2 linked regions of the Teredinibacter turnerae T7901 genome follow. The protein of the gene in region 1 interacts with the protein of each later gene in a pairwise test. Links are inferred from orthologs where the notes say so. Each region holds a gene or a part of one and is shown in the gene's direction. Other genes may lie near its edges.

What was found.
Region 2: the proteins of TERTU_RS18545 (region 1) and glnL interact in binary tests that used the Escherichia coli proteins (3 or more experiments, as listed by UniProt). The link is inferred for Teredinibacter turnerae T7901 from one-to-one orthologs.

The regions. Positions count from the first base shown.
Region 1 is NC_012997.1:4,618,279-4,621,470, reverse strand. Bases 177-3,042 are described here. They hold TERTU_RS18545 (P-II family nitrogen regulator), read left to right. Parts: upstream 177-1,373; coding sequence 1,374-1,712; downstream 1,713-3,042. Other genes in these bases: dapF (diaminopimelate epimerase), read right to left, coding at 2,944-3,042; TERTU_RS18535 (DUF484 family protein), read right to left, coding at 2,264-2,947; TERTU_RS18540 (hypothetical protein), read left to right, coding at 1,980-2,216; TERTU_RS18550 (ammonium transporter), read left to right, coding at 177-1,032. Also shown: more of TERTU_RS18550, read left to right, coding at 1-176; more of dapF, read right to left, coding at 3,043-3,192. UniProt on the Escherichia coli protein: P-II indirectly controls the transcription of the glutamine synthetase gene (glnA). P-II prevents NR-II-catalyzed conversion of NR-I to NR-I-phosphate, the transcriptional activator of GlnA. When P-II is uridylylated to P-II-UMP, these events are reversed.
Region 2 is NC_012997.1:4,896,929-4,900,115, forward strand. What follows is about bases 1-2,861. They hold glnL (nitrogen regulation protein NR(II)), read left to right. Parts: upstream 1-829; coding sequence 830-1,894; downstream 1,895-2,861. Other genes in these bases: TERTU_RS19630 (DUF4124 domain-containing protein), read left to right, coding at 1-460; glnG (nitrogen regulation protein NR(I)), read left to right, coding at 1,887-2,861. Also shown: more of glnG, read left to right, coding at 2,862-3,187.

The DNA.
Region 1 (3,192 bases):
GGTATGGACGACGCAGCTGTTGCTGGTGTTGTTAAAGGTGTTGCGGACTTTAATGCTGGCGTTGAAGATGCTGGCTTGCAATACTCTGGTGCTTCCGACTTCTTTTTCCAGGTAGTGTTTGTTGCTACTGCAATGTCTATTGTTTCCGGTGCCGTTGCTGAGCGTATGAAGCTCTGGGCATTCCTGGTATTCGCTGTTTTCATGACTGGCGTTATCTACCCGCTGGAAGGTGGCTGGACTTGGGGTGGCAATTCGGTATTTGGCCTGTACGAACTGAGCTATTCTGACTATGCAGGTTCCGGTATTGTTCACTTGGCCGGTGCCGCTGCTGCGCTTGCTGGTGTATTGGTACTTGGCCCACGCAAAGGCAAATACGGCCCTAACGGTGAAGTAAACGCGATTCCTGGTGCTAACCTGCCTCTGGCTGCGCTGGGTATGTTCATCCTCTGGATGGGATGGTTCGGCTTCAACGGTGGTTCCACGCTGCAATTGTCTGGCGTTGGCGTCGCTAACGAAGTGGCTAACGTGTTTGTTAATACCAATGCTGCTGCTTGTGGTGGTTTGATTGCTGCGCTCATCGTAGCTCGCATCATCTTCGGCAAAGCTGATCTGACTATGGCAATCAACGGCGCGTTGGCTGGCCTGGTTGCTATCACTGCAGAGCCTGCTGATCCCACTGCGCTGATGTCTACAATTATCGGTGCCGTAGGTGGTGTGCTGGTTGTCTTCGCTATCCTGTTCCTCGACAAACTGAAAATCGATGACCCCGTAGGTGCGATTTCTGTTCACGGTGTTGTTGGTATCTGGGGTATTTTCGCGGTGCTGATTTCTGACTCTGACGCCACCTTCGTTGGTCAGTTGGTGGGCATGTTAACCATCTTTGTATGGGTATTTGTTGCCAGCCTGGTTGTTTGGATCGCTATCAAAGCAATCATGGGCGTTCGTGTCAGCGAAGAGGAAGAATTCGACGGTGTCGACCTGTCCGAATGTGGTATGGAAGCTTACCCAGAGTTTTCGGGTACTTCAAAGTAAGTTCTTAATTCATCAGGTTGCCACAGCCTGAAATCCTGACCGGAGGCCTCAAAACCTCCGGTTTTTTTATGCCTGGAAAATACCTCCGCATCAATTATTTGAATTTCTTGTTACTGGGGCGCTTCTCGGTTAGCTTCTTATCCCAGCAGTGCTGGCGCAGGTTTCCCGTTGGCGCAATTATCCCCGCCATCGGCCCCTTCAGCTCATTGCGCCGATATCATCAACGGCGTACACGTTTTACAAGCCTTCGCATAAGGTGTAAATTTGCGAATTGGTCTGCCGGAACCCGGCTTAAACCCTATAATTAAAAATACGAATAAGGTGCTCGTAAGGAATTTCCCATGAAACTAATCACTGCAGTAATCAAACCTTTCAAGCTTGACGACGTCCGCAATGCGCTGTCGGAAATTGGTGTTCAGGGCATGACCGTAACGGAGGTGAAAGGGTTTGGTCGGCAAAAGGGGCACACGGAGTTATACCGTGGCGCTGAATATGTAATCGACTTTTTGCCCAAAGTAAAATTGGAGTTGGTGTTGGGTGACGATGTGGTCGATCAGGCTGTTGAAGCGATCACCAAGGCCGCACAAACTGGCAAAATTGGCGATGGCAAGATCTTCATCACCAACTGCGAAGACGTTATTCGCATTCGTACTGGCGAAACAGGCCCAGACGCGGTTTAATTTTTGTCGCAGCGCTGAGCCCGTTGGCGCTGCGAAATTTCCAGAACAGTAACGAAAATCACATAGTTTCTTCGAACCTCCTTTCTTTCTTGCACGATCAAAATAGCTCAATCGGCTATCAATCTTTCTCTTTTAGAACAAAAAAAACTAAAAAAATCTGTTTTAAAGAAATGACATTGAAATCACTCTGGACTATAAATTAGCGGAATTTCAATTGGCCTGTCCCATGGCGTTCTTGAGTGTTGCTTAATTCTTGAGGGTTTATTTATGACGGATGAAGAGTTGATTGAATCGGATGAGTCCGAGGATGATGGCGGCGTAGATTTGGGTGATGAGTATCTCGCCTCTGATGGGGTAAGTAGCAAGGAGGCGGAGCGCAGGCGGCTACAGGCGGAAGTCGAGGCGTTTCTAGCGAGCGGGGGGAAGATCAATCAGATACCTGCGAACGTTGTCGCCGACCCACCCAAGAAGCCGGAATCCAATTACGGCGGCCAACCGATCTAAATAGTCTACTTGAAGCAGCCGCGTTTAGCGGCTGTTTTTCTTTGCCCCTACAAATACTTGGGAAGTAAGCGATTGAGTACTTCTGCTATATAGCCCAAAAACAGCGTTCCCATGCTTGAGCGATAATAGTTTGGATCCTGGTTGCCAATGGCAAGCACCCCTAGCGGGGAGCCGTGCTGCAATATCGCAACGGCTGCACTACCAACCTGCGGTGCATCGTCGTCGAACAGGAACTGGCACTCTTTCACATCGAGGCCTCCACTGACTGTGTTCATCGACTTCAGGCGTTTGCCAATGTAGTCGCGGGCGTCGTACACGGACGCGATACGAGCGGCGCTGGCGGGCGTGCTGCTGTTGCCGAAGATGATCAGGCGGGTATAGTGGATCTGAAATTCTTTGTCGAAGCTGTAGTAGAGGGCGTCGACCAGATCGCCAAGATCATTGCATTCGAGCAAGGCCAGCACCAGCCGCTTGGTCTTGTCGAACAAGCGGTCGTTCTCACGGGCGTTATCCAGTAACTGGCTGAGACGGTGGCGCATATCCATATTGCGCTCGCGGAGCACCGCGACCTGGCGTTCCACCAGCGAAACGGCCTTGCCGCTTTCATGTGGAAGTTGAAGCTCGCTGAGCAAATCGAGATGCCGATTAAAAAAATCGAGATTGGTTTTTAAGTAGTGGGCGACCTGCTTTTCGGTGAGGCGCTCTTTTTTATCCGTAATGGACTCGCTCATAGTTTAACCTGTCCATGAAATACAGCTTTGGCTGGCCCCGTCATCATAACAGGCTTTTCTGCGCCCTCCCATGTGATGCTGAGGCTGCCGCCGGGGAGATGAACTGCAACTGTAGTGTCGAGCAACCCGCGGACAATGCCGCTGACGACTGCAGCGCAGGCTCCAGTGCCGCACGCAAGCGTTTCTCCAACGCCGCGTTCAAACACCCGGAGTTTAACTTCTTGGCGGGAAATTAATTCCATAAA
Region 2 (3,187 bases), 280 kb from region 1 along the record:
CGAACCCCCGACCAACGCAACAGCCGAGAAACTGGAGCTTAAGCCGCTCAATACGACCCCGGCGATAACTCCCGCACCCGCGCCCAGCCCACCGCTGGTGTCGCCAGCGCCATCGCCAAGCCCTGAACCAGACGCAACAACCAGCCCTCCGAAGCAGGCCAGTGGCTACGGTCTGCGCCTGGTGACTCCGAAATCTGAACAGCGCTTCGGCCCCGCGGAAAAAGCACTCACCGTCGTGATGCTGACCCAGCGCAAGCTCGAACCAGGTTTGCGATTTGAGGTGTATATCGACGGAAAAGTGCAGGAAACCACCGATTCAAACAACGTCAGCATCGCCCTCAGCAAAGCCTTGCAAGGCCGTCGGAGCGTCTCGGCCGCTGTCGTCGATGGTGCAGGGAATGTCATTGAACGGACCGAGGAGAGAACCATCTTTGTTATTCGGCCCGCTGGTCACAGCTGATACACACCAAATTAACGCAAAAAATAGCACCATTACAGCGCATATCGAGATTTTCGCTCTATAATTGCCCCTAATTCTGAGATACGCTTTCGTTAGGGGCGCATGAACGCACCAAAGAAACCCGCAATGCATACGCGAGCCATTCGGGTGCATTCCTGTTTTAGCCCCTTCGATTGGGCCCAACAACGGACCTTTTCGGGGTTTTCCCAAGTATTGTTCAAAAATGCTTCTAATGGATTGTTACCTGGTTAACATCCCACTCCCTATGCACCGCCAGCCCCTGCCACGGCTGGCATTCTGGTTTGCTTATTGCATTCCAGGCTACTACTAAAAGGTGGCTCACCCTAGAGGCCGCCCACAGGACTTAGAGTGAATTCAAATAGTTACCAAAACATTCTGGATAGCCTGCTAACTGCAATTATCCTGGTGGACCACAATCTGACAGTCGTGCATATGAATGCGTCAGCAGAAATGAACCTGGGAGTCAGCGGCGAGAAGATGTCTGGTCGCTCCATTCATGCCTGCTTTTCCGCCAGCGATGGCACCCCCATGTCACTCGAAGAAGCCCTGAGAAACAACCGCAACTTTACCAAGCGTAAGGCCAGTTGGAAGCTGCACAACAACCAAACCATTATGGTCGACTACTCGGTGATCCCGAGTCACGAAATGAATCATATGGTTATCGAGTTTCAGCCACTCGACCGCCTGCTCAAAATCAGCCGCGAAGAGGCCATGCTCGCCTCTCAGGAAACCACCCGTAACTTGATCCGCGGCATGGCCCACGAAATCAAGAACCCGCTGGGTGGCATACGTGGCGCTGCGCAATTACTGGCGCGCGAGCTGCACCATGAAGAACTTGAAGAATACACCCGGATCATCATTGACGAGACCGATCGCCTGCGCAATCTCGTAGACCGTATGCTCGGCCCTCACAAATCGAGTGAACGCAAACCAACCAATATTCACGAAGTGCTCGAACACGTGCACTCAGTGATAAAAGCCGAGGTTGGCAGCCAGATCACCATCAAACGCGATTATGACCCCAGTATTCCGCCACTCACCGCAGACCGCGCTCAACTGATTCAGGCTGTGCTCAACATTGGCCGCAATGCCATGCAGTCGCTGCTGGAAAACGGTACCGCCAACCCACAGATTGCGTTTCGCACCCGGGTTCAGCGACGTTACACCATCGGCCGAACGCACCACCCCTTGGTGGTGAAAATCAGCATTACCGACAATGGCCCAGGAATTCCACCCGAGCTCATTGAAGACATTTTTTTCCCCATGATTACCGGCCGCGCTAATGGCAGCGGCCTGGGCTTGGCCATTGCGCAGAACCTGGTCAATTTGCACAAGGGGATTATTGAGTGCGCGAGCCGTAAAGGCAAAACCGAGTTCACCATCTACCTACCGCTGGATACCGAAAATGCATAAACCTAATCTGGTATGGATTATTGACGACGACAGGTCGATTCGCTGGGTGCTGGAAAAAGCCCTGCAACAATCCGGGATTACCACCCAAAGCTTCGAGAGCGGCGACAAAGCGCTGCTGCACATTGATAAAACCCAACCGGACGCCATTATCTCCGATGTGCGCATGCCAGGTACCGATGGCCTGACCCTGCTTTCCAACCTGCACACCGAGCACCCCAGCCTGCCGATAATTATTATGACGGCGCATTCCGATTTGGACAGCGCGGTATCGGCTTACCAGGGTGGCGCATTTGAATACCTGCCCAAACCATTCGATGTGGACGAAGCAGTCGCTGTTACTCAGCGTGCGCTCGCCCATGCCTCAGAGCAACAGCAGGACATTGCCCCGCCGGAACCCGAGCTGGAAACCGAAATTATTGGCGAAGCGCCGGCCATGCAAGAAGTGTTTCGCGCTATCGGCCGTCTCTCGCAATCTAACATTACCGTGTTAATCAACGGCGAGTCCGGCACCGGTAAAGAACTGGTCGCCCGCGCGCTGCATCGCCACAGCCCACGCAAAGAAGGGCCATTCATCGCACTGAACATGGCCGCGATACCCCGCGACCTGATCGAGTCTGAATTGTTTGGCCACGAGAAAGGTGCATTCACCGGCGCAGGTGCGCAACGTCAAGGCCGCTTCCAACAAGCGGATGGCGGCACCCTGTTTTTGGATGAAATCGGCGATATGCCCGCCGAAACCCAAACGCGCTTGTTGCGCGTGCTTGCCGACGGCGAGTTCTATCGCGTGGGCGGCCACACAGCAATTAAAGTTGACGTGCGAATTATTGCAGCAACCCACCAGAACCTGGAACATCTGGTGGAAGATAATCGCTTTCGGGAAGATTTGTTCCACCGCTTAAATGTTATTCGCATCCACTTGCCGAAGCTTTCCAACCGCCGCGAAGATATCCCCAAGCTCGCACATCACTTTTTGCGCAAAGCCGCCAATGAGCTGGATGTGGAGCCGAAGATTCTCACCACAGAAACCGAAGCCTACCTCAGCAATCTGAGTTGGCCCGGTAACGTCAGACAGCTGGAGAACACCTGCCGCTGGATCACAGTTATGGCGTCCGGACGCGAAGTGCACGTGCAGGATTTACCGCCGGAGCTGATGGAGGTGAAACGGGCAGAAACCCCATCTGGCGACTGGGATAAAGCGCTGCGCCATTGGGCGGATCAAGCGCTGGCCTGCGGGCAAAAAGAGATTCTCTCCGAGGCAGTGCCAACCTTCGAACGCGCGCTCATTGAAACTGC